One region of the Dethiothermospora halolimnae genome, then DNA from elsewhere that is predicted to be linked to it. Evidence: riboswitches for the same ligand, from Rfam matches in the RefSeq annotation. Region 1 holds a riboswitch; each other region holds the start of a gene.
The links. A riboswitch is a leader RNA that binds a small molecule or an ion and turns the genes downstream of it on or off. The one in region 1 is predicted to bind cobalamin.

Region 1 (3,275 bases):
ATATTTGTATTTGACTCTAGACTCTTTTCTACCAATTTTATTATTACCTCTCTATTTACATCATCCTTTTCTGCTAAAATACTTATATTATCAGCCAAATGACCCACTGACTCTCTTATTACTTCCATTTCTTTTAATATTACCTGTGATTCAACCTTTGAAGTCTGTATTACTCTTTTCTCCGTTTCATCGATAGTGGTATCCTTTAAACTCGATAACATGAAAATTTCTGTCAAAAGAAATAAGGTCATAATAAGAACTGCTAAAATCACAAGCTTACTACTTGTTTTTAAATCTAATATTTTTTTCAAAATTATCCCTCCCATTTTATTTGATTAATAAATTTATACCCTATACTATTTACTATTCTACATTTTCCTCTTATGACCTTCTAAATTTCGACATTTTTCATCATTTAACTTTGTCAATATTAGGATTTTTATGCAATTATTTAAACTACACCTATTCCTGCCTCTTTAAATGTAATCATTTCGTTATTCATATATGTAGCCGCTTCTATTATATTAAAGGCAAGTACACCTCCACTACCTTCTCCTAACCTCATATTCATATCTAGCATAGGTTTTAACCCTAATATTTCAGAAGCATATTTTGCACCCTTTTCCTCAGAACTATGGGAAGGTATCAGATATTCCTTTACCTTTGGCTCTATTCCATAGGCAATTAATGCTGCCACGGTACATATAAAGCCATCTATGACAATGGGAACTCTATTGGCTGCGCAAGCTAACATAACCCCAGCCATACCTCCTATTTCTAAACCTCCAACCTTAGATAATACATCTATTGTATCTTCCTTTATTGGTTTATTAACCTCTATAGCCCTCTTTACACAGTTTATTTTATTTTTCAGTTTATCCATTGGTAAATTGGCCCCCACCCAAGTTACTTCCTTTGGATCCATTCCTGTTATGGCAGATACTATTGCTGCACTGGGGGTTGTATTTCCAATCCCCATCTCTCCAGTGGTTAAAATATTTTTACCCTTCTTAATTTCTTCTGTTGCCACCAATATTCCAGTTTCAATTGATGTTATTGCTTCTTTTCTAGTCATGGCTGGACCCTTAGTTATATTTTCAGTTCCATGCTTTATTTTTTTATTTATTATTTTATCATTATTTATTTCTCCATCTATACCTATATCAACAACTACCACATCTGATTTTGCTTGTTTAGCCATGGCACATACCCCAGTTAGACCCTTTGTCATATTAATGGCCTGCATCAAAGTTACTTCTTTGGGAGCAGCTGCAATCCCCTCTTCACAAACTCCATGATCAGCCGCCATAACTATTACTGATTTGTTATCTACCTTAGGATACATATCACCGGTTATTCCTGCTAGTTTAATAACTATATCCTCTAGCTTACCTAAGCTTCCAACTGGTTTTATAAGATTATCCACCCTATTTTTACATTTCTCCATGATTTCCCTGTCTACACCTTTAATCTTTTTAATAGTTTCATTTAATAAGTTCATTTTTTAACCCCTTTCTAAATAATTATTATGAAGTTTATATATAAAAAAGTCCGTAGTCTATTTACTGTACAGCAAATAGACTACGGACTTTACCATTACCCATAGAATATACATAAACCATAGGCAGGTCTCCTGACTTAGCTTCATCACATTTGTATATCTTCCCTAGTAATCCTAAGTGATATTTATACAATGCTCCCCTTTACAGTGGCGGGACCGTTGAAGACTTTCACTTCATTCCCTATTCTTCTTAATTAATTGATAGAAATTCTAACTATGAACAATTAATTAAGACACCTATAGTTATTTTTTCTTTTTTCAAGATTATTATAGCAACATATATTATATTTGTAAATATTTTTATAAATTATTTTTATTATTTCATTTATAACTTCACTTAAAGAAAATGATAGCCTACTTATCCTTTAAAATATTTATTATCCTTCTATTATTATTATTTATTCTCTCTATATCTACATACTCCTTCTTATCATTTGACAAGCCATATTTAGATTTCAGTTTAAGTATTCTATAAACACTTTTATTAATTCTCTCTATAGGTATATTCTCAGCTTTTACTTCTTCCTTTATAATATCAAAGGCTTTGATCTGTTTATTATAACTGTGGCATATCAATAGTATATCATTTCCCCCATCTATGGCTTTTAAAACCGTTTCTTCTATAGAGTAGTTATCAGTAATTGCATCCATTTCTAAATCATCAGTTATAATAACCCCTTTAAATCCCAATTTTCCCCTTAACAATTCAGTAATTACTTTCTTTGATAAGGTAGCAGGCTTATCATCTATTTTCGATAATAATATATGTGCTATCATTACCATATCAGCTCCATTATCTATGGCTCTTTTAAAAGGAATTAGTTCAAATTTACTCAGACTTTCTATATCCTTTTTTATAATTGGTAACCCCATATGGGAATCAACACTGGTATCCCCATGACCTGGAAAGTGCTTTATAACCGGTATTATTCCTTTACTCTGTAGCCCTTTCATCTTAGATATTCCAAATTCACTGACAATTTTTTCATTCTTACCAAAGGCCCTATCTCCAATAACCTTATTTTCTTTATTACTAAATATGTCTATCACCGGTGCAAAATTTAGATTAAATCCATAGGATTTTATTTCTTGTCCTATTGCACTCCCTACATCATAAGCTAGGTCTTCATTGCCTCCATATCCTATTTCAATATTACTGGGAAAATTAATGATATCTTTCGGCATCCTATTAACCCTTCCCCCTTCTTGATCTACTGCTAAGAATAAGGGGATATTATTTTTATTTTCTTCTTTTATGCTATTTAATAAATCTACCAGTTGATCAGAGCTTTTTATATTCCTATTAAATAAAATAAGACCTCCTATATTATAATCTTTTATTAAAGTTTTTACTTTTTCGTCTACATTATAACTACTAAAACCAGCTATGATCATTTGTCCTATTTTCTCATCTAGTGTCATATTATCTAGCTTATTTTGTATTTTATCTTCAGTAATATTTCTATCTTCTTTTTGTTTATTCTCTATTTCTGTGGGTTTAGTAATGTTATCCTTTATTTTATTTAATTTATTATTTTCTCTATTACAACCTATCAATAGAAATACAATTATAATAATAAATATAGCTATCCTTTTCATATTATTTACAACCCCTATCTTTCCATATACTTTATGGTAAACGTGCTTTTAAACATTATAAATCAATTAACAAAGAAAATAATAAGATAGAAAATTTTCTATCTTATTATTTTAA
Region 2 (3,275 bases), on a different contig from region 1:
TATTTATTATCCTCTTTATATTTGTTCAATATATCTGGAGTTACCCTTGTTATATCTATATCTCCCTTTTCAAAAGCTAATATATTATCACTAACAGGGACAAACTGTATTACATCGGCCCTTTGTTTTGGTCCCCAATAATCTTTAAATGCTTTAAATCTATATGCTCCTTGCTCTTTTTTATAATCTGTAAGTATGTAAGGGCCACATCCTATTACTGCTTTAGGACTATTAAATTTTTTAGGATCATCTACATTGTTCCATATATGCTTAGGTAATATCCTTGCACTACCAAACCTTTCTAATAGGGTAGCACTGGGATTATCAACATCTATACTTATTGTGTGCCTATCTATTACATTTATTTTTTCTATAAAATTATTTTTACTTATATTTAATTCATCAAAAACTGGTGGATGTTTAGCATAATATTCAAAAGAAAACTTTACATCTTCTGCTGTCATATCTTGACCATCCTGCCATTTTACATTTTCCCTTATATTAAAGGTATATGTTTTCCCATCATTTGTTATATTCCAATCTTCAGCCAACCATGGTATAAGACCTTCCTCTCCCCGTTCTAATAAACTATCAAATATAAGTCTCATTTTATATGCCCCAGGACCCCTTGAATAATGGGTATAGGGACTTGGATATCCCCAATCTCCCCCTTCAAGATTTAATACTACTGATTCTTTTTCTTCGGTTATATTTCCATCAGAATTTGTACTATCATCACTACATCCGACTATAACTATCATAAAAGTCATAATTATAATCAATAATATATGTATCTTTTTCATATTAAGTCCTCCTTAAAAAGTTTTACACATGCCAAATAAGCCAACCTATTTTAGCCTTTGTATATTCCGTTATTATACCATTTTGTGATATATCATTTAAATATTTTTCTATGTCATTTTTTAACTTAGGATCTTCTTTAACAGATATGGTATGCATTTTTATGGCATCTTCCAAATCCATTTCCTTATTCCACTCTACATCTTTATAATATATTTTAGGGTATATTCCCATATTCCATAATATATTAAATCCATAATATATTTTATTTCCCCATCTTTTTCTAGATTTATCTTTAGAAATTATGTTATTTATTCCATCCCTTACTTTATCTTCTCTAGTTACAAATCCGCTTAAAAAACAATATCCTTTACTGGCTTCAGTCATCTTTATTAGTGTATCCTTATTGTGTATCCCAGGACACATTGACACAAATACTAAATCAAATTTATTTTTCCAACCTTTAACTTCTATATCTATTTTCTCCCAAGGAACAACATCAAATGAAGCATTTTTAATATTTGATTTCTTAACATTCTCTCTAGCATAATTTATCATATTAGGGGATATATCTATTCCCTTTATTTCTTTTACCACCTTTGAAAATTCTATACTATATCTTCCAGGACCACATCCTATATCTAATACACTTGATTCTTTGTTTATAATATTTTCCGATATAAGAAAGTCTATTGAATCTTTCACTTTACTTTCCTTTTCCTTATTATCTATCATATTATTAAATTCTTTTGCTCTAAAATCCCATAATTTTTCAGTAGTAGCTAAGTCTATTTTAGAAGATTCTCTCCATAATTTATCAAATATTTCAATATTCATTTTATCACCCTTTATAATTATAATTTTGTTATAACGTACTAAAACCCCTCAACAAAAAAGTTAAGAGGTATCAAAAGACATATATACTAATAAAAGCATAAAGACATACCCCCTATATCCCGTAGAGTTTGTGGCATATAAATATAGGCAGGTCTTCTGACTTAAGTATCATCATTTTTCTAAGCCTTCCCAAAAAAAATCAGTGGCATTAATTTAGAAAAACTCCTCTATCACAGCGGCGGGACCGTCCAGGCATCTCACCTGTCTTCCCTTTTAATCAATTATCACTAAAATTGAAACCTATATTCATTTATTAATTTTTATCACTAAATAAATCATATATTATAGTTATATTTATGTCAAGAAGTTAAAACCTGGGACAAAGGGACTGTCCCTTTGTCCCAGGTTTTATAATAGATAGGTTATATTTAAGCAATTATAATTTATAATCATGCTTAAGAAAATCAACATGGCAATCATAGTAGTAAATTGAACTATCCTTCCCAATTTATTGAAAATCCTATTTTTCACAACTATAACAGTTTCCCATATTAAAGCCAAATTTAGCATTAAAAACATATATGATAAAACATGATATGCTATTAGCAATCCTTTTATATCTAGGTTTATTTTAGAAACATTTAAGAGAATCATTAAAAATACTCCCGATATTACAACCATGAAAATTATATTTAGTCTAGTTATTATAATACACTTTCTTCCCTTTCTTGTAACTTCATTCTTCTTATTCCACCATCTACTGAAAATAAAATATATTATGGATACAACAAATATTATTGCTAAAAAATATATAGCAAAGGATTCTAATATACTTTCAATTGTAGTAAGTTTTTCATATGTTCCATTGGAGAGGGGACTATATCTCCCCAACATATTTAAATAATCAAGCATTACATACTTTTTGTCACTTTGTGACTGAAATATTAGTAAACCACCTTTACTATTTTGAAACTTCCCTTTGCCAATATGTTTAAATATATATTCACTACCTCTTAGGGAGACTTTTATAGAAGTTTCATTATAAGGTGAGACACTTAACGTTCCAGTTAGTGATCTGAAAATTTTAAAGGGTGAACTAAGGGGAGTCCTTACAGCAAAATATTTTCCAAAATATTTTTTTATATCTTTGCTATAGGGTTTTGAAATTATTTTTACATTTTCTTTGTTATTTTCAGTAAATAGTTCATAGAACTTTTCTTCAAAATTACGTCTAAATGCAAACTTAGATGATGTTTGATCATCTTTGTTAATGGAAATAAAAAATCCTATATTTTTTTCAGGATAAATGGATAATTGAGCAGCATATGTTGGTCCATCTCCTTCATGACCTATAACCTTGTGTCCATTCCTCTCTCTCTCATAAAAAATAAGTCCATTTCCCAACATTTCCTCATCATATGTAAACTGAGTTTTTTGCATCTTCATTAAATATTCTTTAGAAAGAACATTTTTATTTCCTTCTAATAAAAATTTCATAAAGTTCCCCATATCATGGGCATTTGAAAAAGCAAACCCTGCAGGATGTATATGATATCTAACTGGACCCTTAGGAACTAAATCTCCATTTTTATATAAATATCCTTCAGCAAGATTTTTTTCCATCTTCGCATCATATC
Region 3 (3,275 bases), on a different contig from region 1:
TAATAATAACTTCACCGATGATGAATTTCCTCCGATATTAGACAGTATATATACAGCCACGGAACAAATAAATGCTCCTATAAATGCCGATATCCCTATGGCATTTGTACCAAATATACCTCCTACACCTAACATTATGGCAAATGTAGCCCCTAATGAGGCTCCCGAGGATATACCTAGGGTATAGGGGTTGGCTAGAGGGTTTTGTACCATAGCCTGCATTACCACTCCTACTATAGAAAGACCCATGCCTACAACTGCTCCTAAGAGTACCCTAGGAACTCGAATTCCCCATATTATGTCATAATTCATTCCTGAAGTAAGGGTTTCAATATCTCCTATGGGTATTTTTACTGTATTATAAACTACTATTCTAAATGCCTCTGTGGCTTTTATCTCCACAGGACCAAATACCACAGCAAATATAATTGATAAAAATAAGGTTATTATAAGTAATAGGATTGTTATTATAAAAACCTTCCTATCTTTAATTATTCCTTCTTTAAAGCTATTGGTATTTTCCCCTATGGATTGTCCTAGTTTTTCTGTGTTTTCCAATATTATCACCTATTATTTCCATATATTTATTTAAATAATTCTGGATAAAACTCCTTAGCAAACCTTTCAATACCCTTTATAGTTCTAATTCCTCCAGCATAGGTTTCTGCTAGGGGTGTAAATATTATTTTATCATTTTTTATAGCATTTACATTATTAAGGACAGAATTATTTTTTAATCCTTTTATACTATCATTATCCTTTTCTTGCTCTAAATAATGGATAAGTATAATAGCATCTGGATTTTTAGCAACTATATTTTCTATGCTATAGGTTCCACTCTTTTCTGCTAAATTTATTCCCCCTGCCTTTTCTATCATGTCATTTATAAGGGATGTTTTACCATATACACGATATTTATTATCTCCAGCCCCTTCTAATGCAAGTACTTTAACAGGTTCTTTATCCTTTATTTTATCTTGGATATTGGATATTCTTTCTTTCATTGAGTTTATAAGTTTATCTGCTTTATCTTTAATATTAAAAATCTTTCCTATATCATCTATGTCTTTATATACATTTTCTATGGACCTTTCATCGGCTACCCCTGAATTCCTTTGGATAAACGTGTATACTCCTTTTTTATTCCAACTTTCCACTGAACCTATGTTTTTATCCATAAATGCACTACTCCATCCAAATATTAAATTGGGTTGTTTTGCTATAACCACTTCTTTAGAAGGATATCTATTGGATAGTACTGGTATCTTTTCATATTTCTCTTTAAGTTTAGGTAAAATGGGATTATCTAAGTATGATGTTCCCACCATAATATCTTCAAGACCTAAAGTAAGTAAAAGCTCCGTTGGAGGCTGATTTGTAGTGATGATCTTATCCGGTCTTTTAGTAAATGTTATTTGATATTCTTCTCCTTGGGAATTATAATTTTTTATAGTCACTGGGTAGTAAGATGTTTCTTTTGTTGGGTCTTGTGTATCCTTCTGTTTCTGTTGTTTTACTTTGTCTTGATTGTCATTGTTAGATGTATTTGCATCACTTCCACATCCAACGGTTAGTGTTGCTATAAGGAATAAGCTAAGTAAAACTGTAATAATTCTTTTTGTCATAATTGTCATCTCCTTTATCTTTTGGTGGCGAAACAAAGGCACCATTGAAGGTCCTTTGTTGGTATAGAGTGTAAAGTGTAGGGAGTAGATATCTATTTAGCTAATAGTATATGTAGAGATTCGGTATATTGAATCCCTTAGATTTTCTTTTAGAAGAACTATTATACTAAGCAATTCTTAATATAAAAAAGCCCCTATTAGGAGCCTTGTATAAATATAATTGTAATATAAAACTTAAGTTTTCTAAAAAAAGACATAATATCACCATTATATAAATAACTATCTCCCTCCGAAATAATTACCTAAGAAAGATTTATAGGCAGGTTTCCTGGCTTACACTTCATCCTAGTCTCTTCCCTTCCTGGCCCTTTAGCCAGTGGTTAACGAAGATTTCGTCAATGATTACAGTAGCGGGGGCTGCACCGGACTTTAACCGAATTTCCCTTTTATCCTCATGAAAGGCACCCATTCTTTCAGCATATTCAGTTATACATTTAAACTTAATTATAGGTAATTATGTTGTTATTGTCAACTTTATTGGAGAGGGGAAGTTAAAAAGAAGTTAAAAACGGTTCATTGATTGGTTATATTATTATTTGATTAAAAATTTAGCTTTGAAACTTTCATTTTTTACCTTATATCCCTTATTTACTTGTAAATTTTCAATAAATTCATTAAGCTTGTCCACTTTTATAACATAAAATATAAAACTTAACTCCATAATTTTAATTTTTGGACCTTGAAAATGCTTTATTTTATTATCCACATATTTCTAAAAAGTCATCAACGATATTCTTATATTTTTCATCACTAAATAATAGCTCCACCCCTAGTGAACAAAGACTGGACACTCTAGACTGAGTTATATTGCCAAAGTAATGGCAGATATTTTTGACCTTATAGTCGCAAAATCTACTCATAAGAACCATAGCTATAGCTTTGACTTTTGTTAAATTTCTAATATATTTTATTTTTATTTTATCTTTATCTTCTCCTATATAGTCCCCTACGAAAGTTAGTATATCATCTGGCTCTATATCCTTTGCTATGATAGTTTTTTCACTTTTATATTCACATTTTTGGTTTCTAAACCCATATTCTGCCTCTATCTGTTCTTGCTCCTCAGCAGAATTAGGCACTAACATAAAATCTAAATATTCCTTTATAGCTTTTTTCTTATTTTTATCACTATATAACTTCAATATAAGGTCACAATCTACTATTTCAAATCTATCATCTAAATCTCCTAAATAAATTGGTGCACTGGAATATGGGTATTGGAAAACCTTATTACTCCAATTCCTTAGTTTTCTAGGATTCTTGTGAATATATTTTGAGGCCTGTAATATATAATTGTCCTTATCTATTATCTCACTTCTAAATCTGTCGGAGAATACATGACCCCTTCTTTTATATTTTCTATTATAATATTTAGCATAGGACAAGTTTATACCGTGCATTATCTTGGTTATATCAGCACCTGCAGCATCAATAACCATATGGGCATGATTATCCATAAGGCAGAAGGCATATAACTTAAATCCATACCTTTTTTTATATCTTTTTATTCTTAATAAAAATTGATCCCTATCCTGATCATCTTTAAATAGGAGTATCCCATCTACACACCTAATCATAATATGATAAATT

Region 2: it holds a riboswitch for cobalamin, as region 1 does, so the genes downstream of both, V6137_RS07920 (class I SAM-dependent methyltransferase) here and cobT (nicotinate-nucleotide--dimethylbenzimidazole phosphoribosyltransferase) in region 1, are expected to answer to the same signal.
Region 3: it holds a riboswitch for cobalamin, as region 1 does, so the genes downstream of both, V6137_RS00415 (ABC transporter substrate-binding protein) here and cobT (nicotinate-nucleotide--dimethylbenzimidazole phosphoribosyltransferase) in region 1, are expected to answer to the same signal.

Annotation. Positions count from the first base shown of each region.
Region 1 is NZ_JBAKFX010000005.1:30,338-33,612, forward strand. Features, by position in the region: gene V6137_RS03170 (methyl-accepting chemotaxis protein) at 1-311, opposite strand, end outside; gene cobT (nicotinate-nucleotide--dimethylbenzimidazole phosphoribosyltransferase) at 452-1,501, opposite strand; cobalamin riboswitch at 1,607-1,794, opposite strand; gene nagZ (beta-N-acetylhexosaminidase) at 1,916-3,160, opposite strand.
Region 2 is NZ_JBAKFX010000014.1:64,514-67,788, reverse strand. Features, by position in the region: gene V6137_RS07925 (ABC transporter substrate-binding protein) at 1-803, opposite strand, end outside; gene V6137_RS07920 (class I SAM-dependent methyltransferase) at 826-1,638, opposite strand; cobalamin riboswitch at 1,768-1,957, opposite strand; gene V6137_RS07915 (serine hydrolase domain-containing protein) at 2,047-3,275, opposite strand, start outside.
Region 3 is NZ_JBAKFX010000001.1:89,604-92,878, forward strand. Features, by position in the region: gene V6137_RS00410 (FecCD family ABC transporter permease) at 1-558, opposite strand, end outside; gene V6137_RS00415 (ABC transporter substrate-binding protein) at 585-1,625, opposite strand; cobalamin riboswitch at 1,927-2,109, opposite strand; gene V6137_RS00420 (hypothetical protein) at 2,218-2,391, opposite strand; gene V6137_RS00425 (transposase) at 2,384-3,275, opposite strand, start outside.